DNA from 4 places in the Pseudomonas sp. FP453 genome. Region 2 is predicted to be linked to each of the others. Evidence: predicted binding sites of a transcription regulator. Region 2 holds the regulator's gene; each other region holds the start of a gene.
The links. Region 2 encodes sigma-54, which starts transcription at its own class of promoters, with help from an activator protein. Its sites were predicted from a motif close to ANTGGCATNNANNTTGCTNT; they were not measured.
Positions count from the first base shown of each region.

Region 1: PSH87_RS19810 (flagellar hook-length control protein FliK) is a predicted target of sigma-54. The motif match lies at 2,954-2,973, and genes of this name have one in related genera.
Region 3: PSH87_RS20985 (circularly permuted type 2 ATP-grasp protein) is a predicted target of sigma-54. The motif match lies at 2,945-2,964, and genes of this name have one in related genera.
Region 4: flgB (flagellar basal body rod protein FlgB) is a predicted target of sigma-54. The motif match lies at 3,003-3,022, and genes of this name have one in related genera.

Region 1 covers NZ_CP117435.1:4,376,922-4,382,654, reverse strand. The annotation lists gene fliJ (flagellar export protein FliJ) at 1-244, shown strand, start outside; gene PSH87_RS19825 (STAS domain-containing protein) at 428-733, shown strand; gene PSH87_RS19820 (fused response regulator/phosphatase) at 730-2,448, shown strand; gene PSH87_RS19815 (Hpt domain-containing protein) at 2,479-2,826, shown strand; gene PSH87_RS19810 (flagellar hook-length control protein FliK) at 3,022-4,338, shown strand; gene fliL (flagellar basal body-associated protein FliL) at 4,559-5,059, shown strand; gene fliM (flagellar motor switch protein FliM) at 5,069-5,733, shown strand, end outside.
Region 2 covers NZ_CP117435.1:1,030,044-1,035,776, forward strand. The annotation lists gene PSH87_RS04575 (superoxide dismutase) at 1-66, shown strand, start outside; gene PSH87_RS04580 (ZIP family metal transporter) at 100-993, shown strand; gene PSH87_RS04585 (HPr family phosphocarrier protein) at 1,031-1,303, opposite strand; gene rapZ (RNase adapter RapZ) at 1,320-2,177, opposite strand; gene ptsN (PTS IIA-like nitrogen regulatory protein PtsN) at 2,180-2,644, opposite strand; gene hpf (ribosome hibernation-promoting factor, HPF/YfiA family) at 2,657-2,962, opposite strand; gene PSH87_RS04605 (RNA polymerase factor sigma-54) at 3,038-4,531, opposite strand; gene lptB (LPS export ABC transporter ATP-binding protein) at 4,717-5,442, opposite strand; gene lptA (lipopolysaccharide transport periplasmic protein LptA) at 5,442-5,733, opposite strand, start outside.
Region 3 covers NZ_CP117435.1:4,639,529-4,645,261, forward strand. The annotation lists partial or broken gene PSH87_RS20975 (transglutaminase N-terminal domain-containing protein) at 1-551, opposite strand, end outside; gene PSH87_RS20980 (alpha-E domain-containing protein) at 548-1,498, opposite strand; gene PSH87_RS20985 (circularly permuted type 2 ATP-grasp protein) at 1,503-2,912, opposite strand; gene PSH87_RS20990 (ribonuclease E inhibitor RraB) at 3,314-3,655, opposite strand; gene PSH87_RS20995 (hypothetical protein) at 3,869-4,105, opposite strand; gene PSH87_RS21000 (START domain-containing protein) at 4,209-4,814, opposite strand; gene PSH87_RS21005 (YkgJ family cysteine cluster protein) at 4,856-5,110, opposite strand; gene PSH87_RS21010 (translation initiation factor 2) at 5,273-5,733, opposite strand, start outside.
Region 4 covers NZ_CP117435.1:4,702,394-4,708,126, forward strand. The annotation lists gene flgE (flagellar hook protein FlgE) at 22-1,338, opposite strand; gene flgD (flagellar hook assembly protein FlgD) at 1,370-2,089, opposite strand; gene flgC (flagellar basal body rod protein FlgC) at 2,106-2,549, opposite strand; gene flgB (flagellar basal body rod protein FlgB) at 2,553-2,960, opposite strand; gene cheR (protein-glutamate O-methyltransferase CheR) at 3,212-4,039, opposite strand; gene PSH87_RS21305 (chemotaxis protein CheV) at 4,082-5,014, opposite strand; gene flgA (flagellar basal body P-ring formation chaperone FlgA) at 5,109-5,733, shown strand, end outside.

The sequences.
Region 1 (5,733 bases), 2.9 Mb from region 2:
GGGCTACCAGGGCTTTCTCAATCAGCTGGAAACCGCCGTCGACCAACAGCGCCAAAGCCTGCTCTGGCACCAGAACAACTTCGAAAAGGCCCGCGACAGCTGGCAGCAGGCGTACGCCCGGGTCGAGGGCTTGCGCAAGCTGGTGCAACGCTACATCGACGAAGCGCGGGCGTTGGAAGACAAGCGTGAGCAAAAGCTGCTGGATGAGTTATCACAGCGCCTCCCGCGCCAATCCCAATACTAACCATCACCACTGACCTACTGTGGGAGCTGGCTTGCCTGCGATAGCGGTACATCAGCTACAGATGAGCCCACTGATACACCGCTATCGCAGGCAAGCCAGCTCCCACATTTGATCCTCTGTGTTGCTGCTGTGGCGTTCAGCTGCTAAACCTGTGTCTACCGCCAATGACAAGGAAGCAGTCACATGTCAGTCGAGTCTGAAGTATCCCTGGACGGGAAGAAGTTGACGATCGCGATCAAGGGTCGGTTCGATTTCGGCAGCCACCAGACGTTTCGCGAATCCTACGAACGCTTCTACAAGGTGCCCGAGTTGTACGTGGTCGACCTGAAAGACACCACCTACATGGACAGCTCGGCCCTGGGCATGCTCCTGCTGTTGCGTGATCACGCCGGCGGTGACAACGCGGACGTGCAGGTGGTCAACAGCAATTCCGATGTGCGCAAGATCCTCGCCATCTCCAACTTCGACAAACTGTTCGACATCAGTTGAGCGGCCTGGCCCCCGTGCTTGAGCCGCTGACGGTGCTGATCGCCGAAGACAGCGCCACCGACCTGCTGTTGTTGTCCACCATCGTGCGGCGCCAGGGGCATCAGGTGCTCACCGCCAGCAATGGTTTGGACGCGGTGCAAGTGTTTGCCCGCGAGCGCCCGCAGTTGGTGTTGATGGACGCGCTGATGCCGGTGATGGATGGTTTTGAAGCGGCACGCCAGATCAAGCAATTGGCCGGCGAAACCTTGGTGCCGGTGATTTTCCTCACCTCCCTGCGTGAGAGTTCGGCCCTGGCCCAGTGCCTGGATGCCGGCGGCGATGACTTCATGGCCAAGCCCTACAACCCGCTGATCCTGGCGGCGAAGATCAACGCCATGGATCGCCTGCGCCGCTTGCAGGCCACGGTGTTGCAACAGCGCGACCTGATCGCCCGGCACCACGACTACCTGCTGCATGAGCAACGGGTGGCCAAGGCGGTGTTCGACAAGGTGGCGCATTCGGGCTGTATCAACGCCGCGCCGAATATCCGCTACCTGCAATCGCCCTATGCGCTGTTCAACGGCGACCTGTTGCTGGCGGCCTATACGCCGTCGGGCGATATGCATGTGTTGCTGGGCGACTTCACCGGCCACGGCTTGCCGGCGGCGGTGGGCGCCATGCCCCTGGCGGAAGTGTTCTACGGCATGACCGCCAAGGGCTACGGCCTGGCGCAGATCCTGCGGGAGATGAACGTCAAGCTCAAACGCATCCTGCCGGTGGACATGTTCTGCTGCGCCACCCTGTTGTGCCTGAGCACCCAGCGCCGTGTGGTGGAAGTGTGGAACGGCGGCATGCCCGAAGGCTATGTGCATGAAGTCGCCAGCGGCAAGCGCACGGCGTTGGTGCCGCGGCATCTGCCGTTGGGCGTGCTGTCGGCCGAAGCCTTCGATGACCGCACCGAGGTGTGGCCGATGGCCCTGGGTGACCGGGTGTTTTTGCTCTCCGATGGCGTGCTCGACACGGCTGACAGCAATGACCAGCTGTTTGGCGTCGAGCGCCTGCATCAGGTATTTGCCGCCAACCGCGAGCCCGACCTTTTGTTTGCCGAGATCGAGCAAGCCCTGGCCGGGTTTCGCGGTGAGGCGCGGGATGACGTGAGCATGGTGGAAATCACCCTGCAAGCCGGGCAGTCCCTGCGCGCGACCGGGCCACTGTATACCGACAGCAGCCAGTCGTGCCCGCTGGATTGGTCGGTGAGTTTCGAGTTTCGCGCCGAGACCCTCAAGCGCTACAACCCGTTGCCGTACTTGCTGCAACTGTTGCTGGAAATCCACGGCCTGCGCGAGCGCAGCGGGGCGTTGTACAGCGTGATGGCCGAGCTGTATTCCAACGCCCTGGAGCACGGCGTGCTGGGCCTGGACTCGCGGCTCAAGCGGGATGTGCACGGTTTTGCCGACTACTATCGCCAGCGCAACGAGCGGTTGGCGCAGTTGAGCGGCGGTTACGTGCGGGTGCACGTGCAGGTGGTGCCGACGGCGACGGGCGGGCAGATGTCGTTGCGCATCGAAGACAGCGGCGCCGGCTTTGACGTGGAACAGGTGCTGGCGCGCCCGCTGGAGGTTGATCGCCTGTCGGGCCGGGGGCTGAACCTGGTGCGTCAATTGAGCGGCGACGTGCACTGGTCCGACGGCGGGCGGAGCGTCTGCGTGGAGTTTTCGTGGCCGGCTCAGGCATAATCCGCCGATTCTTGATCAAGGAGCGAACAAGTGGCTGAGATTCATCTGGACCCGGACGTGTTATCGGGGTTGCAGGAAGTGATGGAAGGTGAGTATCCGCGCTTGCTGGATACCTTCCTCGACGATTCGCAAAAGCGCGTCGAAGCGCTGCGCAAGGCGCGGGATGACGCCAAGGCGCTCGGGCGCATCGCCCACAGCTTCAAGGGCAGCAGCGGCAACCTGGGCGCGGTGCGGCTGGCGCAGTTGTGCCAGCGGTTGGAGGCGGAGTCGGCGCAGGCGCCTGGCAGTGACTTGGGTGAGCTGGTGGATCAGATCGATCACGAATTTGCGCTGGTGCGGCCGCTGTATGAGTCGGAGCGCCAGCGCTTCCAGCTCTGACCTGTGGGAGCTGGCTTGCCTGCGATAGCATCACCACGGTTTAACTGAAATACCGAGTTGCCCGCATCGCAGGCAAGCCAGCGCCCACAGAAAAGCCAGCTCCCGCATTTCAAGTCGCACTCGGCAACCTGGCCCGACTCTTGCTCTATCTCCTGTTACTGCATCCCCGACCCCATGCAGTGGAGACCTTTACCTATGCCAGTCGCCCCGAATTCGCTCCTCCAGGCTGCCCCTGCGGCCAAGCCGCAAGCGCCCGCTGCCAACCCCCCGGCAGCGGCCGTGGAGCCGCGTGACAAGGGCGCCGGCTTTGCCCAGGTGTTCGCCAGCCAGGGGGCAAAACCGGTGGCAAAGGCCGACGACGCGCCGTCAAAAACCACACGCGACAAGCCTGCCGACGCCAATGCCAAGCAGGTGGACAGCAATGACAAACCTGCCGCCAGCAAGCCGGCGGTTGCCGATAGCGGCAATCCTTTGCCTGCCAAACCGCCCGCCAAGTCCGACGACAGCGCCAGCACGGATGACGACAAACCTGTCGGCCCGGCCCTGGCGCAGCAGCCTCCCACTGACCCGGCAGTCGACCCGGCCTTGGTGGCAACGGTCACGCCGGCTGTAGTCGTGCCGGTGGTGACTGTTACTGACGACAGCAAGCCTGCGCCCGTGGCCACCGCACCGCTGGTGGTGACCGATGAGGTCAAGCAGCCAGCCTTCGACCCCGAGGCGGACCCCCTCGATTCCATGCCGGCCGTACGCCTGGCGATGGAGCAGGGCGGCCACGTCTCCGCCAGCAGCCAGTCGCCGCAGAAACCTGCGCCAAACCTGGACCAGCCCACCGCTGCGCAAAACTTCACGGCTGGCCTGGCCAATATGGTCGACCAGCAAGCCGCCAAGGACAGCACTGACCAAGGTGGCGACAAGGCCTTCAGCGGGCTGATCGAAGACGGTCTCAAGGACTTGAAGGGCGCCAGCAGCGACACCCGTGTCGATGACTTCGCCAACCGCCTGGCTGCGTTGACCCAGGCCGCCACGCCGAAAACCGCGAATGCCTTGCCGCCGGCCACTAACACGCCGTTGGCCATGCACCAGAGCGGCTGGACCGAAGAAGTGGTCAACCGCGTGATGTACCTGTCCAGCGCAAACCTCAAGTCCGCCGAGATCCAGTTGCAGCCAGCGGAATTGGGGCGCCTGGATATCAAAGTCAATATGACGGCGGACCAGCAGGCCCAGGTCAGCTTCATGAGCGGCCATGCCGTGGTGCGTGAAGCGCTGGAAAGCCAGTCCGGGCGCCTGCGCGAGATGTTTGCCCAGCAGGGCATGGGACAGGTGGATGTGAACGTGTCGGACCAGTCCCGTGGCCAGGAGCAGCAACAGCAGCAGGGCCAGGCGCGTGGCGTGAGTGGTATCGGTGGGCGTGGGGGTGATAGTGACAGCGGTGCCCATGCTGAAGTGGCTGAAGCGGTTGCGCCGGTGACGTCAACGGTGATCGGCTCCAGCGCCGTCGATTACTATGCCTGATCCCAGCAGGAACGCGGTCCATGTGGGAGCTGGCTTGCCTGCGATAGCGATCTATCAGTGACAGATGTATTCACTGACACACCGTTATCGCAGGCAAGCCAGCTCCCACAGTTGATTTGGGGTGTAGCTGCTTCCTCGCATTACCAGACAACTCTGGCATAACACTTGCTCTTGCCTTTCCGTAGATCTATGAATCCCCGAATAGTGACGGATTATTGGCATGGCGAAGAGCGACGACGCAGCAAAAGCACCCGCAGGCAAAGGCAAGCTCAAGCTTATCCTGATGATTGTCGTGGGCCTGATCCTGGCTATCGGCGCCTCTGTCGGTGGCACCTGGTACATCATGCACAGCAGTGCAAGCAAACCGGCACCGGCTGCCGAAACCGCCAGTAACGTCAAGCAACCGGCAATCTTCGAGCCGATGCTGCCGGCCTTTGTCGCCAACTTCAACCAGAACGGCCGCCAACGCTACCTGCAAGTCAGCATGACCTTGCTGGCGCGCAACCAGGCCGACCTGGATGCCCTCAAGGTGCATATGCCGGTGATCCGCAACAACCTGGTGATGCTGTTCTCCGCCCAAAGCTTCGACGCCCTGGCCACCCCGGTCGGCCAGGAAATGCTGCGCCAGAAGGTCACCGCAAGCGTGCAGGAAGTGTCCCAGAAAGAGCTCGGCAAAGTCGCAATCGAGCAAGTGCTCTTTACCAACTACGTACTGCAGTAGGATCACGACATGGCCGTGCAAGACCTGCTGTCCCAGGATGAAATCGACGCGCTGCTCCACGGCGTCGACGATGGTCTGGTGCAGACCGAAATGGCTGCCGAACCCGGCAGCGTCAAAAGTTATGACCTGACCAGCCAGGACCGCATCGTCCGTGGGCGCATGCCGACCCTGGAGATGATCAACGAACGTTTTGCCCGTTACACGCGGATCAGCATGTTCAACATGCTGCGCCGCTCGGCGGACGTGGCGGTGGGCGGCGTGCAGGTGATGAAGTTCGGTGAATACGTGCACTCGCTGTACGTGCCCACCAGCCTCAACCTGGTCAAGATCAAGCCGCTGCGCGGCACGGCGCTGTTCATCCTCGACGCCAAGCTGGTGTTCAAGCTGGTGGACAACTTCTTCGGCGGCGACGGTCGTCACGCCAAGATCGAAGGCCGTGAATTCACCCCCACCGAACTGCGCGTAGTGCGCATGGTGCTGGAGCAAGCCTTCATCGACTTGAAGGAAGCCTGGCAGGCGATCATGGAAGTCAATTTCGAGTACATCAACTCGGAAGTGAACCCGGCCATGGCCAACATCGTCGGCCCCAGCGAAGCCATTGTGGTGTCGACCTTCCACATCGAACTCGATGGCGGTGGCGGCGACCTGCACGTGACCATGCCGTACTCGATGAT
Region 2 (5,733 bases):
AACGCCTTCTACAGCGTGATCAACTGGCCGGAAGTCGCTGCACGCTATCAGGCCGCCTTGGCCTGACATTGACCACCATAACAAGATCTAAGGCCGACTATGGGCACTGAAACACTGGCGATCAGCAGCGGGCGGATGTTTCGTTATGCGTTTGGCTCGCTGCTGCTATTGGCAGGTACTGCATTGCTGGTGGCCCACGGGCTCGACTGGCTGAACCTGGAGCCGCGCATCCTGCGTGCCCTGCAAGGTGGATCGATTTGCGCGCTGGGTACGGCGCTTGGCGCGGTGCCGGTACTGGTCATTCGCCGGATGCCGGTGGCGCTGAGCGACACGTTGCTGGGTTTTGGCGCCGGGGTGATGCTGGCGGCGACCGCCTTTTCGCTGATCGTGCCAGGGATCGCCGCCGCTGAAAGCCTGGGGCTCACGCCCTGGGGCGCCAGTGGGTTGATCAGCTTTGGCATCATGCTGGGCGCGTTCGGGCTGTATCTGGTTGATCGCAAGGTCTCCGGGGCGAGCCCGGAAATGTTGGTGGGCACACCGGATCACCCGGTGATACCGCCGCGCATCTGGCTGTTCGTGTTTGCCATCATTGCCCATAACATCCCGGAAGGCATGGCGGTGGGGGTTTCGGCAGGCGGCGGTATGCCGGATGCCGACAGCCTGGCCATGGGCATCGCCTTGCAGGATGTGCCCGAAGGCCTGGTGATTGCCTTGGTGTTGGCCGGGGCAGGGATGTCGCGGGTCAAGGCGTTCCTGATCGGTGCGGCCTCAGGTTTGGTCGAGCCGGTATTTGCCGTGCTGTGTGCCTGGTTGGTGAGTCTGGCAGAAGTGCTGTTGCCACTCGGGCTGGCGCTGGCGGCAGGGGCGATGTTGCTGGTGGTGACTCACGAGGTGATCCCCGAATCGCGGCGCAACGGTCACGAAAAGCTTGCCAGCCTGGGGTTGTGCATCGGTTTTTGCTTGATGATGGTGATGGATACCGCATTGGGCTGAAGTCGTTGCGACTTCACGCCCATCTCAAAGGGTGAGTTTACTCACCCTCATCAAAGAAATTGTTGATCAACGCCACCAGGGCGTCCATCGCTTCCTGCTCTTGCTCGCCCTCTGTCTTCAGGTGAATCCTGGTGCCCTTGCCGGCGGCCAGCATCATCATGGCCATGATGCTTTTGCCATCGACCATGGATTCCGGGGTGCGCCCCGCACGGATCTGGCAGGGGAACTGCCCGGCAACGCCGACGAACTTCGCAGAAGCCCGGGCATGCAAGCCCAGCTTGTTGATGATTTCAATTTCCAGAGCGGGCATCGCGGGGGTGATCCTTTCAGCTAAGGTCGCGGTGGCGAACCTGGACGTTCTTGAGGGTTTGTTGCAGTACCTGGCCCAGGCGTTCGGTCAGGTAGACCGAGCGGTGGTGGCCGCCAGTGCAGCCAATGGCAATGGTGACATAGGCCCGGTTGCTTGCGGCAAAGCGCGGCAGCCATTTGAGCAGGTAGCTGGAGATATCCTGGAACATCTCTTCGACATCCGGCTGCGCTGCCAGGTACTCGGCCACGGGCTGGTCCAGCCCGGACTGCTCACGCAGCTCGGGTTTCCAATAGGGGTTCGGCAGGCAACGCACATCGAACACCAGGTCGGCATCCACCGGCATGCCGCGCTTGAAGCCAAACGACTCGACGAGAAACGCGGTGCCAGGCTCCGGCTGATTCAGCAGGCGCAGCTTGATGGCGTCGCGCAGCTGGTACAGGTTGAGGCTGGTGGTGTTGATCTTGAGGTCGGCGAGGTCGATGATCGGCCCCAGCAACTTGGTTTCGTCTTCGATGGCTTCCGCCAGGGAACGATGCGGGCTGCTGAGGGGGTGGCGCCGGCGGGTTTCGGAAAAACGCTTGAGTAGCGTCTCTTCGTCGGCGTCCAGGTACAACACATCGCAATGTATGTGCTTGGCGCGAACTTCCTCAAGCAATTGCGGGAACCGCTCAAGGTGGCTGGGCAGGTTGCGGGCATCGATCGACACGGCCACCAGGGGTTGCGCCAGTTCGGTATGGATCAGGGCACGTTCGGCCAGCTCCGGCAGCAAGCCGGCGGGCAGGTTGTCGATGCAGTAGAAACCGTTGTCCTCAAGCACGTTGAGGGCGGTGCTTTTACCCGAGCCGGAGCGGCCGCTGACGATGATCAAACGCATGATTACTGCCCGTTCTGTTCATCCAGGACAACCTGGTACAGCGCCTCGTTGCTGCTGGCACTGCGCAGTTTGTCGCGTACTTCCTTGCGGTCGAGCATGCTGGCGATCTGACGGAGCAGTTCCAGGTGTGCATCGGTGGCGGCTTGCGGGACCAGCAGAACGAACAGCAGGTCAACCGGTGCGCCGTCGATGGCGTCGAAATCGATGGGGGCGTCCAGGTGCAACAGGGCGCTGACAGGTGCCTCACAGCTTTTGAGGCGGCAATGGGGAATGGCGATGCCGTTGCCAAAACCGGTGGAACCGAGTTTTTCACGGGCAATCAGAGCCTCGTACACATCTTGCATCTCCAGGTCAGGCACTTCGCGGCTGATCAGGTTGGCAATTTGTTCGAGGGCTTTCTTTTTGCTGCCGCCCGGCGCGTTCACGAGGGAACGGCCGGGGGTCAGGATGGTTTCAAGTCGAATCATGGGTGGGGAGTGTTAGCGGCCTGTGCCCTGGAGAAGGCTCTGCTGCTTTTCCTTATGCTTTTTGATTTGGCGATCCAGCTTGTCGGTCAGGTCGTCAATGGCGGCATACATATCTGAATGCTCGGCATTGGCGACGACTTCCCCGCCGGGTATACGCAAGGTGGCTTCGATTTTCTGCTTCAGCTTTTCGACAGTCATGATGACTTGCACGTTGGTGATCTTGTCGAAATGCCCCTCAATTCTTTTGAGTTTTTCGCCGATATAGGCGCGCAGCGGTTCGGTCACTTCCAGTTGGTGTCCACTGATGTTGACTTGCATACAGCTTCTCCTTCGTTGCCAGTGCATAAAGCGGTGGGCAGGAATACCCACCACTGGAACGCTGTGGCCCGCCCGTCACATCAAACGCTTACGCTCGCTGGAAGGCGCGATCCCGAGGGACTCGCGGTACTTGGCGACGGTTCGACGGGCGACCTGAATGCCTTGTGCCTCCAGTAAACCAGCGATCTTACTGTCACTCAATGGCTTTTTCTGATTTTCCGCGGCAACCAGTTTTTTGATGATCGCGCGAATCGCCGTGGACGAGCATTCGCCGCCTTCGGAGGTGCTGACGTGGCTGGAGAAAAAGTATTTCAGCTCATAAATACCCCGTGGGGTATGCATGAATTTTTGCGTGGTCACCCGGGAAATCGTCGATTCGTGCATGCCGACCGCTTCGGCGATGTCATGCAGCACCAGCGGTTTCATCGCTTCATCGCCATATTCCAGGAAGCCGCGCTGGTGCTCGACGATCTGGGTGGCGACTTTCATCAGGGTTTCGTTGCGGCTCTGCAGGCTCTTGATGAACCAGCGGGCCTCCTGCAACTGGTTGCGCATGAAGGTGTTGTCGGCGCTGGTGTCGGCGCGGCGCACGAAGCCGGCGTATTGCGGGTTGACCCGCAGGCGTGGAACCGATTCCTGGTTCAGCTCCACCAGCCAGCGCTCGTTGTCCTTGCGCACGATCACGTCAGGGACCACGTACTCAGCTTCGCTGGACTCGATCTGCGAGCCCGGACGCGGGTTGAGGCTCTGCACCAGCTCGATGACCTGGCGCAGGTCGTCTTCCTTGAGCTTCATGCGGCGCATCAACTGGCTGTAGTCGCGGCTGCCCAGCAGGTCGATGTAGTCAGTGACCAGGCGCTGGGCTTCAGCGAGCCAAAGGGTCTTGGCGGGCAGTTGGCGCAATTGCAGCAGCAGGCATTCGCTGAGGGTGCGGGCGCCAATACCGGCGGGCTCGAACTGCTGGATGCGGTGCAGGACGGCTTCGATCTCGTCCAGTTCGATGTCCAGCTCCGGGTCGAACGCTTCGAGGATCTCCTCCAGCGTCTCGTCCAGGTAGCCCTGGTTGTTGATGCAATCGATCAGGGTCACGGCGATCAGGCGATCGGTGTCCGACATCGGCGCCAGGTTCAGTTGCCACAGCAGATGGCTCTGCAGGCTCTCGCCGGCGGAGGTGCGGGTGGTGAAGTCCCACTCGTCGTCATCGTTGCTGGGCAGGCTGCTGGCGCTGGTCTGGTAGACGTCTTCCCAGGCGGTGTCCACGGGAAGCTCGTTGGGAATGCGTTCGTTCCATTCGCCTTCTTCCAGGTTGTCCACCGTCGGGGCGGTTTCCTGGTAGGAGGGTTCCTGCACGTCGGAGTTGGGTTTTTGCTCGATGTTGTCGGCCAGCGGGTCTGCATTATCGAAGTCGTCGCCTTCTTCCTGGCGTTCGAGCATCGGATTGGACTCCAGGGCCTCCTGGATTTCCTGTTGCAGGTCCAGGGTCGACAATTGGAGCAGGCGGATGGCCTGTTGCAGCTGCGGTGTCATCGTCAGCTGCTGGCCCATTCTCAGGACTAGCGATGGTTTCATGGCAGGGGCTTAACACCTTATTCGCCGGCGCAATGCGCCATCCACGACAGGGCGCGTGAGCGCCAAACATAAGCAAATTATATGCCTGATATCGCGGGCTTTGCCTAGAGCGCGGTAACAATAAAAATCCGGAAGTTCCTATTGATTTCCGCGCACCTTGGCAAACGGCCGTGACACCACGGTGTTTACAGGCGGAACTCGTGACCCAGGTACACTTCCTTCACCAGTTCGTTGGCCAGGATAGTGGCTGAATCGCCTTCGGCGATCAGTTGGCCATCGTTGACGATATACGCGGTTTCGCAGATATCGAGGGTTTCACGCACGTTGTGGTCGGTGATCAGTACGCCGATGCCCTTCGCCTTGAGGTGGTGGATGATCTGCTTGATATCGCCGACCGAAATCGGGTCGACGCCGGCAAACGGTTCGTCCAGCAGGATGAACTTCGGCGCGGTGGCCAGGGCGCGGGCGATTTCCACACGACGACGCTCACCACCGGACAAGCTCATGCCGAGGTTGTCGCGGATGTGGTTGATGTGGAATTCCTGCAACAGGCTTTCCAGCTCCTGGCGACGGCCGTCACGGTCGAGTTCCTTGCGGGTCTCGAGGATCGCCATGATGTTGTCGGCTACCGACAGTTTGCGGAAGATCGACGCCTCCTGTGGGAGATAGCCGATACCGGCCCGTGCACGACCGTGCATCGGCTGGTGGCTCACGTCCAGGTCGTCGATCAGTACACGACCCTGATCCGCCTGGACCAGGCCGACGATCATATAGAAGCAGGTCGTCTTGCCGGCGCCGTTGGGGCCGAGCAAGCCGACGATCTGGCCGCTGTCGATCGACAGACTGACGTCACGCACGACCTGACGGCTTTTGTAGGCCTTGGCCAGATGCTGGGCTTTCAGGGTTGCCATTACTCGGCCTTCTTCTTCGGCTGGATAACCATGTCGATGCGCGGACGTGGTGCGGTCACCTTGGAGCCATTGGCGCGGCCGGCGTTGGCGATCTGCTTCACGGTGTCGTAGGTGATTTTCTCGCCTTCCGTGGAGTTGCCGTCCGGGCTGAGCACCTTGGCCTGGTCGATCAGGACAATGCGGTTCTGCTGGGCGTGGTACTGGATGGTCTTGCCGTAGCCCTTCATCGGGCCGGTGTCGGTAGGCGACTGCTTCTGTTCGAAGTAGGCCAGGTTGCCCACCGAAGTCACC
Region 3 (5,733 bases), 2.7 Mb from region 2:
CCCCGACACATATCGCGCCGGTACCCCCAGGCTGCGGGCGCAGGCGAGGAACGCGTGGGTGTGGTCCTGGCACACGCCCGCGCCGCCGGCAAAGGCTTCGGCGGCGCTGGTGTCCACTTCGGTGGCGCCGGGGGGTATAGACCATCGAGTGATTCAGCGCCTGCATCAGGTCGATCAACGCATTGCGGTCGCGACGTTGCTGGCAGTGCTGCCGGGCAAAGCCGCGCAGGGCTTCGTCGGCCTCGGTCAGGCGGGCTGCGCAGGAAGGGGAACGCGGACTGGCTCTCGTGTTCGGCTTCGCGCAGCTCGTCGATGTCGACCTGGCCACGGGCGCCGATGATGATGGCGTCGTGGGGTTCGTCCAGGGTCAGCACGTGCAGGATGTTGCCGAACGGGTCCACTTGGGCGCGCACTGGGCGTGGCAGGTCGAGTTGCCAGCTGAGGACGTGCTGGCGCTCGCTGTCGTGGGGCGTAAGGCGCAGGTACTGGATGCTCGCGCGAACCTGGTCGTCGTAGTGGTAGGTGGTTTCGTGGCTGATGGAGAGTCTCATGCGGCCTCCAGGTAGGAACTGTAGATGGCGTCGCCCAACTGGCGGACCAAGGGGATAAAGTCGGTCAGCCAGGCGTGCAGGCCTTCCTCGAGGATTTCATCGATGGCGGTAAAGCGCAGGCGCGCGTCCATCTCGGCGGCCAGGCGCTGGGCCGGGCGACCGTTGAGGCCGGGCAGGCTGGCGAGGATCTGGTCGATTTCCTCGCTGCAGGCGCGCAGCGAACGCGGCACATCGGCGCGCAACAGCAGCAACTCGGCGACTTGCCGCGCGCCAGGCGCATCACGGTAGATCTCGGTGTAGGCCTCGAACGAGGACAGCGCGCGCAGCAAGGCGCTCCATTGATAGTAGGCGTGGGCCGTGCCGTCGGTGACTGCGGCAGCCTGGTCGCCGGCCATTTCGTAGCGCGCATCCAGCAGGCGCAGGGTGTTGTCGGCCCGTTCGATAAAGGTGCCCAGGCGAATAAACCGAAAGGCGTCGTTGCGCATGATGGTGCCGTAGGTCGCGCCGCGAAACAGGTGGGAACGTTCCTTGACCCACTCACAAAAGCGGCTCATGCCGTAGCGGCTCAGGCCTTGCTGGGCGATATCGCGAATATCCAGCCAGGTGGCATTGATGTTTTCCCACATGTCGGCGGTGATTCGCCCACGCACCGCATGGGCGCTGGCCCGCGCCGCACCAAGGCAGCTGTAGATGCTCGCCGGGTTGGCCGCATCCAGGGCGAAAAAGTGCAGCAGGTGTTCGGCGTGCAGTTCACCGTGGCGCTCGCGGTAATCATCCAGGGTGCCGGTGATCAGCAGCGGCATCGCCAGTTCATGCAGGCCATCGCCGCGCCCATCCTGGGGCATCAGCGACAGCGAATAACTGACATCGAGCATGCGCGCGAGGTTTTCCGCGCGCTCCAGGTAGCGCGACATCCAGTACAGATCCGAGGCAGTTCTACTCAGCATGGCATCAGTCCTCCACCACCCACGTGTCTTTGGTGCCGCCGCCCTGGGACGAGTTGACCACCAACGAGCCTTCGCGCAGTGCCACGCGGGTCAGGCCGCCCGGCACGACGCGGGTTTCCTTGCCGGACAAGACGAACGGGCGCAGGTCGATATGGCGCGGCGCGATGCCGTTTTCGACAAAAGTCGGGCACGTGGACAAACAGAGGGTGGGCTGGGCGATATAGGCATGGGGCTTGGCCTTGATGCGTGCGCGGAAGGCTTCGATCTCCGCCGCCGTGGAAGCGGGGCCCACCAGCATGCCGTAACCGCCGGAGCCTTGGGTTTCCTTGACCACCAGATCCGGCAGGTTGGCCAGCACGTGGGACAGTTCGTCGGGCTTACGGCACTGGAAGGTCGGAACGTTCTTCAGGATCGGCTCTTCATCCAGGTAAAAACGGATCATGTCGGTGACGAAGGGGTACACCGACTTGTCATCCGCGACCCCGGTGCCGATGGCGTTCGCCAGCACCACGTTGCCGCAGCGATAGGCCGCGAGCAGGCCGGGCACGCCGAGCATGGAGTCGGGGTTGAACGCCAGCGGATCGAGGAAGGCGTCGTCGAGGCGGCGATAGATCACGTCCACTGCCTTGGGGCCGTCGGTGGTGCGCATGAAGACGCGGTCGTCGCGCACGAACAGGTCGGCGCCTTCTACCAGTTCCACGCCCATTTCCCGGGCCAGGAAGGCATGCTCGAAGAACGCACTGTTGAAGCGCCCCGGCGTCAGCACCACCACGCTGGGGTTGTCCAGGGGGCTGGAGCTTTTCAGGGTGTCGAGCAGCAGGTTGGGGTAATGGTCGATGGGGGCGATGCGCTGGGCCGCGAACAGTTCGGGGAACAGGCGCATCATCATCTTGCGGTCTTCGAGCATGTAGCTGACGCCGCTGGGGGTACGCAGGTTGTCTTCCAGCACGTAGTAGGTGCCGTCGCCATCACGTACGAGATCGACCCCAGAGATGTGGGAATACAGGTCGCGGTGCAGGTCCAGGCCCTGCATTGCCAACTGGTACTGCTCGTTGGCCAGCACCTGCTCGGCGGGGATGATCCCGGCCTTGATGATGCGCTGCTCGTGGTACAGGTCGGCGAGAAACATGTTCAGCGCCTTGACCCGTTGAATGCAGCCGCGCTCGACAATCCGCCATTCGCTGGCAGGAATGCTGCGCGGGATCGTGTCGAACGGAATCAGGCGTTCGGTGCCCTGCTCGTCGCCGTAAAGGGTGAAGGTGATCCCGGCGCGGTGAAACAGCAAATCGGCTTCGCGCCGGCGCTGGGCCAGCAGTTCAGCAGGGGTTTCGGCCAACCAGCGGGCGAATTCGCGGTAATGGGGGCGGACCTGCCCTGCCCCATCGTACATTTCATCGTAATAAGTGCGGATCATGCCGTACTCCTTGTCACCCGGACGCAAGAACCATCGCAAGGCCCGTGCCAGCGGCATAAACACTTAAAAATCAGTGAGTTGAATAGAAACAGAAATCCAGCCGCACCGTCCTGGTGCGAGGAATGCCCGCCGTCCTGTCGTACGCTTCATCGCAATGCGAGCTTTGACTATCAACAGCATAGTCAGAGTTGATTTCACTGCCCGGCCACGCCTGCGGATAATCGCGCTCATCTGCTGAACACGCTCCTTTCAGCACACCGCTCTTCCCTTTAGGCCACCCTTGCTGGGTGGCTTTTTTTTTGGTGCTGAAAAAGGGCCCGCAAGTTCCGAAAAGTTTGCCTACGGCACAAACAAAATCGGCCGACCCTGAGGTCAGCCGATACGCTGTGTTTCTCATACGGCTACATGGGTAAACCACGCACCTCCTGCTTGACGCCCCAGCCCTCGATAATCCCGCCCAGCGGTTCCACCACGGCTTCAAAGTCTTGCTCGAAGTCGCCGATGCCGTCGTAGGTGGCGAACATGATCTTGCTCAGTTCCAGGTACCAGGCGCCATCGTCGCGCGCGCTGACCTGGGCATTCAGGGATTCCCCACGAAACTCGCCCGCAGCCCTGCGCGCCCGTTCCTCATCCGGGAAAATGGCGTAGAACTCGATGGGGTGAAAACGCGAGAAGTCGAAGCCGCCTTCTTTCATGCGGCGCAGAACGTTGGTGCTGATGTCTTCTTGATAGGCTGTGCTCATGAAAAGTGCTCCTCTAACCGATGGATAGACTTTCCGTGCTTCCCGAAGCCCACGCCGCAATGGCGTGGGTACCACGGCAATGACAACACCGCTGGAAAACAAGCATGTAGCTGACAAGACCAGACCTTAGCGATTCATTCGCTGATCTCGATTGCAGAGTAGCGCGAAGCTATCACCTCCACCAGAGGCGCTTTAATGGCAATCAGGGAATGTTCAGGCGGCAGGCGAGATGTCGAGGATTTGAATGCTGTTCTGGTCTTTGAGGATCTTGACCGTCGGCTCGGGCTTGCGCCCCTCAAGGTCATTGAGGTCAAGTTCGGCGGCGACCGGTACCAGTTTGTTGCGGATCATGTGCGCGGCGTCTTCGAGGCTGGGTTTTTCAGCGCAGGCGAACTGCTCCACCGAGGTCTCGCCGTGATCGTCAACGAAGGTAATTTTCCACGTTTGCATCGGTGCCTCCTCGATAAAGCCCGTGTGTGGGCTCACATCCATCTGGACCTTGAGGGTTCGCCAAACGTTCCACCCAAGGCCGGAGGCACCTGATCAACTGCGCTTACTTCTCGGCGTGGTCCTTGAGGGCTTTCAAGGTGTTGAACGGCGCGTCCACCACGAACTTGTTGGCCAACCACGATGGCACGCTGCCGCCTGGCTCGGTGTGTACTTGATAGGTGACTTCGGTCAGGTTGTCGCCTTTTGGCACCAGCTTCCAGAAACCCTCGACCTGGGCGACACGCACGTAGCCTTTGACTTCCGGCTGATAGGTGGGCACTTCCAGCAACTTGCGGGTGAGCGTGCCGTCGGCGGCCTTGGAGGTGGTGATCTCCAGGATGGAGTCACGGTCGGTCACCGGGAACGGTGCCTTGAACTGGGTGTAGGTCCAGCTCTTGTCGCCTTCCTGCTTGAGCAGTTTTTGCGATTTGCACTCGTGAATCCAGGAACAGGCGCCCGCCACGTCTTCTTGCAGCGCCTGGATCTTGGCCACCGGCGCCTTGATCGTGGTCACACCGCGATACGCCTTGTACTTGGAGCCAGCGACTTCGCTCAGCGACACCTTGATCCCGTCTTCGTCCTTGGCGACCTGCCAATCCTCAGCCTGGGCAGTGGCAGCAAACATCACCGTAAAACCGCACAACACAGCCATTCGTTTCAGCGAACCCATTGTTGTATTCCTTATTGTTGAAGTTCCGATAGTAAAGCCCATCAAGCCGCCGTCATCTGCTCCCACCAGCCGATCAAACGGATCGCATCGGCCTGGTCGGTGCCGCAGACCTCGATATCCGCCTTGAAATCACTGCACACCGCCGGTCGCTCCGGTTGCCCGAACAGTTGGCACAGCTGTTCGACCGACAGGTGCAGGCAGCGTTCGCCCGCCGGTTTGCCCTGTGGCATTCCGGGGAGTGGCGAACTGATGGAGGGGGCGATGCAGCAAGCGCCACAGCCTTCACGGCATTTCATGACCAGCAGGTCCTCGACGACTCAATGTGGATGGCCGGGCTAGAGTACGCCCTTAAACAGCCGTTTTAAAATGGTCTAACAGGGGTTTTTCGCAGAAAACAAAAGTGACTGACCAGTCTGCGACAGATGGTCGAAGGGCGCCGTCACGTTTGTGGGAAAAGTTTACTGCTTGAACTCGAATTCCAACGCTGCACCTTCCACGTCACGGCGCTCTTCGTTGCGCAGTTGCAGCTTCATCTCATTGCTGAGCAGGCGGCCGTTGATCTGGAAGGCGCTGTTGTCGGTGGGTTTCTCACCGAACATCGGCGGCAGCAAGGGCACGCTCTTGGGTTTGGGCATGGTGCCAATGGGCTGCAAGTGCCTGACCATGTCTGAAGGCAAGGACAGATCCAACTGTGCCGGTGGCAATTTAGTCTGGGCCACTTCGCTGGCGGATTTGCTCGCTTTCGTTACGCGTTTTTTCACTGCCGGGGCCTTCTTTTTCGCCACCGGGGCTTTTTTCGCCGGCGTCTTTTGCTCGGCAGCGACAGGTGCGCGTTCCGTCACAGGCGCCGCCGCCAGCACGGTGCCGACGTTGCACAGGCTTAGCAGGCCAATCACCCAGACAGCACGAAAAATAGAGG
Region 4 (5,733 bases), 2.6 Mb from region 2:
TTTTTGTTGAGCGCTACCGCATCAGGTCATCTGGATGATGGTCTGCATGATGGTGCTCTGGGTGGAGATGGTCTTGGCGTTCGCCTGGTAGTTGCTCTGGGCCTTGATCAGGTCCACCAGCTCGTTGGTCAGGTTGACGTTGGAGTTCTCCAGGGAACCGGCCACGATCGAACCCAGGGTGCCCGCTTGCGGGGAGTCGTAGCCCGGCTGGCCTGACGCGAAGGTCTCTCTCCAGGTGGTGCCGCCAGCCGGTTGCAGGCCCTGCTCGTTGTTGAAGCTGGCCAGGGAGATCTGGCCGATGGCCTTGCTCTGCTGGTTGCTGAACGTAGCGAACAGCACGCCGTTGCCGTCGACTTTCAGGCCGGTGATCTGGCCGGTGGCGTAGCCATCGGTGACCGGCGGGTTGCGGTAGGTGGCCGAGTTGTATTGGGTGACGTTGGACATGTTGATCGCAATGCCGTCCTTGTTCGCCGTCGCGTCGTTGGCCTTCCAGACGCCGTCGGTCACCGTACCTGGCACCCAATCCTTGATGGTCAAGGTCGTGCCAGCCACACCGCCGGTCACGATGCTCTTGAGGTTACCGGCACCGTCGAAGGTCAACGTCGAAGGCACAGGCGGCTTCATGTCCGTAGCGTTACCGGTTGGCGGCGTACCATCAGGGTTGCGGCCATCGATCAAGGTGTACGACTGCCATTCGTTGGCGTCGGTTTTCACCACGTACTGCACCATCGGGTGGGCGTTGCCCTGGGAGTCGTACAGCGTGGTGCTGTAGGACGTGGTGAAGGTGTCGGTCTTGAGCGGATCGAACGGCTTCTTGCTCTGGTCGATGACCGGCTCAGAGGAGTTCAGGTTGCTGCTGGAATCCACTTTGGTGGACGCCTTTGGCGGCAGGTTGGCCAGGTTCAGCTGCAGGTCGACCAGGCCACCCTTGGTGATCTTGCCATTTTCGTCTGCCGCATAACCTTGCAGGCGCGAAGTGCCGGTGTTGTTGGTGATGTAGCCGTCTTTGTCGGCACGGAAGGCGCCGCTACGGGTGTATTCCAGCGAACCGTCGCTGCCCTTCTGCACGAAGAAGCCGCCACCCTGGATCGCCATGTCCAGGATGCCGCCGCTGGCGTTCACTTCACCCTGGGTAAACTGCTGGGACACTGCCGCCAGGTTCACACCGTTGCCGATGGTGTTCTGGCCGGTGCCGAGCTTGGACGCGGCGTAGATGTCGGCGAATTCCGCACGGGACGATTTGAAGCCGGTGGTCGCGACGTTGGCGATGTTGTTGCCGGTCACGTCCAGTTGTTTGTTGGCCGCATAGAGGCCGCTAAGGCCGATGTTAAAAGACATGTTTCTCTCCCTCTGCCGTATTTAGCCGGCTCTATGTACCGATAGTCTGAATTTGCGACAGCTTGACGCTGCCCATGCCGCCGGCAAGGTTCAGCAGCATTTCGCCGCCGGTCTTGCTCAAGGTCACGCTGGTGACGGTGGCTGGCAGGGAAGTCGCCAGGACAACCGCGTCGCCTTTGTCATTTTTGGTGGTGGCGGTAAAGGTGTAAGTGCCCGCTGCGGCGACCTCACCCTTGTCGTTCTTGCCATCCCAGATAAAGTCGGCCGTACCGGCGCTCTGCGCGCCCATATCGACGGTGCGCACCACGTTGCCGTCTTTGTCGGTGATCTTCACCGAGACGTTGCCCACCGCCGAGGTGACGGCGACGGAACCGGTCATGCTCTTGCTGGTATCCACCAAGGCCTTGTCGGTCTGGGTGATGATCGAACGCCCCACCAGCGACGACGCTTGCAGCGCTTGCGACGAGCTGAAGTTGCTGGAAATCGCATTCACCGAGTCGTTCAGGGTGTTGATGCCTTCCAGGCTGCTGAATTGCGCCAGCTGGGCGACGAACGCGCCGTTGTCCTGGGGCGACAGCGGGTTCTGGTTCTTCAGCTGGGTGACCAGCAGTTGCAGGAACGCATCCTTGCCCAGGGACTGGTTGCCCGTGGCCGCAGTGGCGGTGCTCGCCACATTGTTTGTTGCGGTCTTGACCTTGGTGTTGAAAAGGTCCTGGACTGCCGTGTTGGTGGTGGTATCAACGATGGCCATTATTTGGCGCCCCTTATCACTGACCCAGGGTCAGGACCTTCTGCATCATGGCTTTGGCGGTGTTCATCATTTCCGCGTTGGTCTGGAACGAGCGACTGGCGGAAATCATGTCAGCCATTTCCTCGACCACGTTGACGTTGGGGTAGTAGACGTAACCCTTTTCGTTCGCGGCCGGGTGGTTAGGCTCGTAGCGGGCTTCCAGGTTGCTCTGGTCTTCGACCACGCCCAGCACCTGCACGCCGGAACCGGCATTGCCCTGGTCCTGGAACAGCGAATCGCTGCCACCGGCCTGGCCGCCCTGGAACATGGTGGCGAACACCGGGTGACGGGCGCGGTAGGTCTGGTCAATGCTCGACGACACGGTTTCGGCGTTGGCGATGTTACTGGCGACGGTGTTCAGACGCGTGGTCTGCGCGCTCATGCCACTACCGGCAATATTGAAAACACTGGACAGGGACATGGCTTACTCTCCACGCAGGGCTGACATCAGCCCTTTGAATTTGCTGTTGAGCAGGGTAAAGCTGGCCTGGAAGTTCACCGAGTTCTCGGCGTAGGCCGATTGCTCCAGCTGGGCGTCGACGGTGTTCTGGTCGATCGACGGCTGCATCGGCGTGCGATACAGCAGCGACTCGTCCCCACTGCTCAGGCCTTGCGCTTCGATATGACGGTTGTTGGTCATGTTCAAGGCGAAGGTGCCGTTCTTGGTCTTGTCCTGCTGTGCAGCGAGCACGGCGGAGAAGTCCAGGTCCCGAGCCTTGTAGTTCGGGGTATCGGCGTTGGCAATGTTGTTGGCCAGGACTTCGGCACGCTGGGCGCGGAAGCCCAGGGCTTGTTCATGGATACCGAGCGCTTTATCGAAGCTGATGCTCATGGCGGAAACCTTTAGGCTGACCTGCTGTTCGTTAGCAGGGTTATAGCAAGGTGTGTGCCAATTCTTCGAAGGCCCGTATTTCAGGGCTTTGCGGGGAGATTGCCGGGCGGCAATGCCAGAAAAGCGGCAATGGGTTTCCGCGTGGTGCCAGTAAAGCGGCAATGGGGGATTGCCGCTATTGCAACGATTGCCGCAAAAAATCAAATGTGGGAGCCAGCTCCCACAGAAGCCTGCTCCCACATGTTTGATTCTTACTTGGCCTGGTAGATGATCCCAGGGCTGCACTGCACCATCTGGTAATGATCCGGCAGACCGTTCAGCGCTTCGGAAGCACCGAGGAACAGATAGCCCCCACGCTTGAGCGTGCCATGGATGCGCAACAGGATGTCTTTCTTCACTTCGGCCGAGAAGTAGATCAGCACGTTGCGGCAGAACACCATGTCGAACTTGCCCAGGCTGGCGTAGCTGTCGAGCAGGTTGAACGAGCGAAACTCCACGCGGCTCTTGATCGGCGCCTTGACCGCCCAACGCCCTGCCCCTTTCGGGTCAAAGTAACGCTGCAGGCGCTCCTGGGACAAACCTCGGCCCAAGGCCAGGCTGTCGTACTCGCCGGTCTTGCAGTTGGTGAGCATGGTGCCGGACAGGTCGGTGGCAACAATCTGCGCACCGGCTTTCAGTTGGCCCATGTTGGTCCGCTCGAACTCATCGATGGACATCGAGATCGAATACGGCTCCTGCCCCGAGGAGCAGGCCGCCGACCAGATGCGCAAGCGCTGGCCCGGGCTGGCCTTGATGGCTTCCGGCAGCACTTTGCTCTTGAGCACTTCAAACGGGTAGGTGTCACGAAACCACAGGGTTTCGTTGGTGGTCATGGCATCGACCACCATTTCCTTGAGCCCGCTGCGCGGCTGCCCCTGGATACGTTGAACCAGCTCGCCCAACGACTTGATGCCCTGCTGTTCCATCAGCTTGTTGAGACGGCTGGATACCAGGTACTGCTTGTTTTCACCGAGCAATATGCCACAGGCTTTTTCCAGGAAGACCCGGAACTGTTCGAAATCCAAATTACCCGTAGACAATGATACCGCCTCTTAAATCGTGTGACCGCCAGGGGAAATCCCCTAGCCGTGATCTGCTGCCTTGATCCGGTCGACAACCCGGTTTGCCAGGTCATCCGGACGGAATTTGGCCAGGAAGTCATCAGCACCGACCTTCTTGACCATCGCCTGGTTGAATACGCCCGACAATGAAGTATGCAGGATGATATGCAATTTTTGCATGCGTGGATCGTTGCGTATCTCGGCCGTGAGGGTGTATCCGTCCATTTCCGGCATCTCGATGTCGGAAATCATCATCAAGAATTCTTCTTCCGGTTTCTTGCCTTCATCGACCAGTTTGCGCAGGTAATCCAGCGCCTGGCGCCCATCATTGAGGGCCACCACGTCTACGCCGACGGTTTGCAGGCACCGGGTCACCTGCTTGCGCGCCACCGAGGAGTCGTCCACCGTCAGCACGCGCAGCGAGATCGCCTTGTGCGCCGTCTCGGCGTCGACCACACCGACGGAAATCGCTTCCGAGGTGGGCGCCACTTCGGCGAGGATTTTCTCCACGTCGATGATTTCCACCAACTGGTTGTCCACCCGCGTCACCGCCGTGAGGTAGTGATCGCGGCCGGTGCCCTTGGGCGGCGGATGGATCTCTTCCCAGTTCATGTTGACGATGCGCTCCACCGAGCGCACCAGGAAACCCTGGGTCTTGGTGTTGTACTCGGTGATGATCACGAAAGGGTTTTCGCGGTCCTGCAAACCTGCCGAGCCGGTAGCCAGGGACAGGTCAAGGATCGGAATGGTCGCGCCACGGATGTTGGCCACGCCACACACCACCGGGCTGGACTTGGGCATGATCGTCAGCTTGGGGCACTGCAACACTTCCCGCACCTTGAACACGTTGATGCCGTACAGCTGTTTGCCATCCAGGCGAAAAAGCAACAACTCCAGGCGATTCTGCCCTACCAGCTGTGTGCGCTGGTTTACTGAATCCATTACTCCTGCCATGCCTTGACTCCCACGCTAAAACCTTTGGCCATACCTATAAGGGCAGTGACGCGCACCCAACACTAAACGGCACGAGCTTTGCTATTTATTGGTCATGGATATTAAAACGACAGTTTCCCGACACCTTGACCTGACACGGTATTGCCGCTTGTTTTGCGTACCGCTGGCGCTGCTTGCCCTGGGATTGGGCACCACGGCCCGCGCGGACAACGTCACCTTGCCTGATCTACTTATCGGCGTCACCCAAGGGTTTCTTGAGTTCACTGTAGAAGATTATCTGGCGACCACCCAGACACCCGGGCGATATGAAATCCAGGTCAACCAACTCGACCCGCGCTTGCGCATGCCGATGTGCGACAAGGAATTGACAGCCACCCTGGAAAGCCCCGCCCAGCCGATTGGCCGCGTGACCGTGAAGGTGCGTTGCGAGGGCGCTGCGCCGTGGACGGTATTCGTGCCGGCGCAGGTCAAGCTGTTCCGCGATGTGGTGGTGGTGGCGCGGCCGCTGAAGCGTACCGGCATCATCGGTTTTGAAGACGTTGTGCTGCGTGAACGCGATATCAGCCAGATCAGCCAGGGCTATCTCACTTCGGTCGATCAGGCGGTCGGGCAGAAATTGACCCGACCAGTGGTCACCGATCAGGTCATTACCCTGGTGCATCTGGAACAGGCCGAGGTCATTCGCAAGGGCGATCAGGTGGTGATTTCCGCCAGCAGCG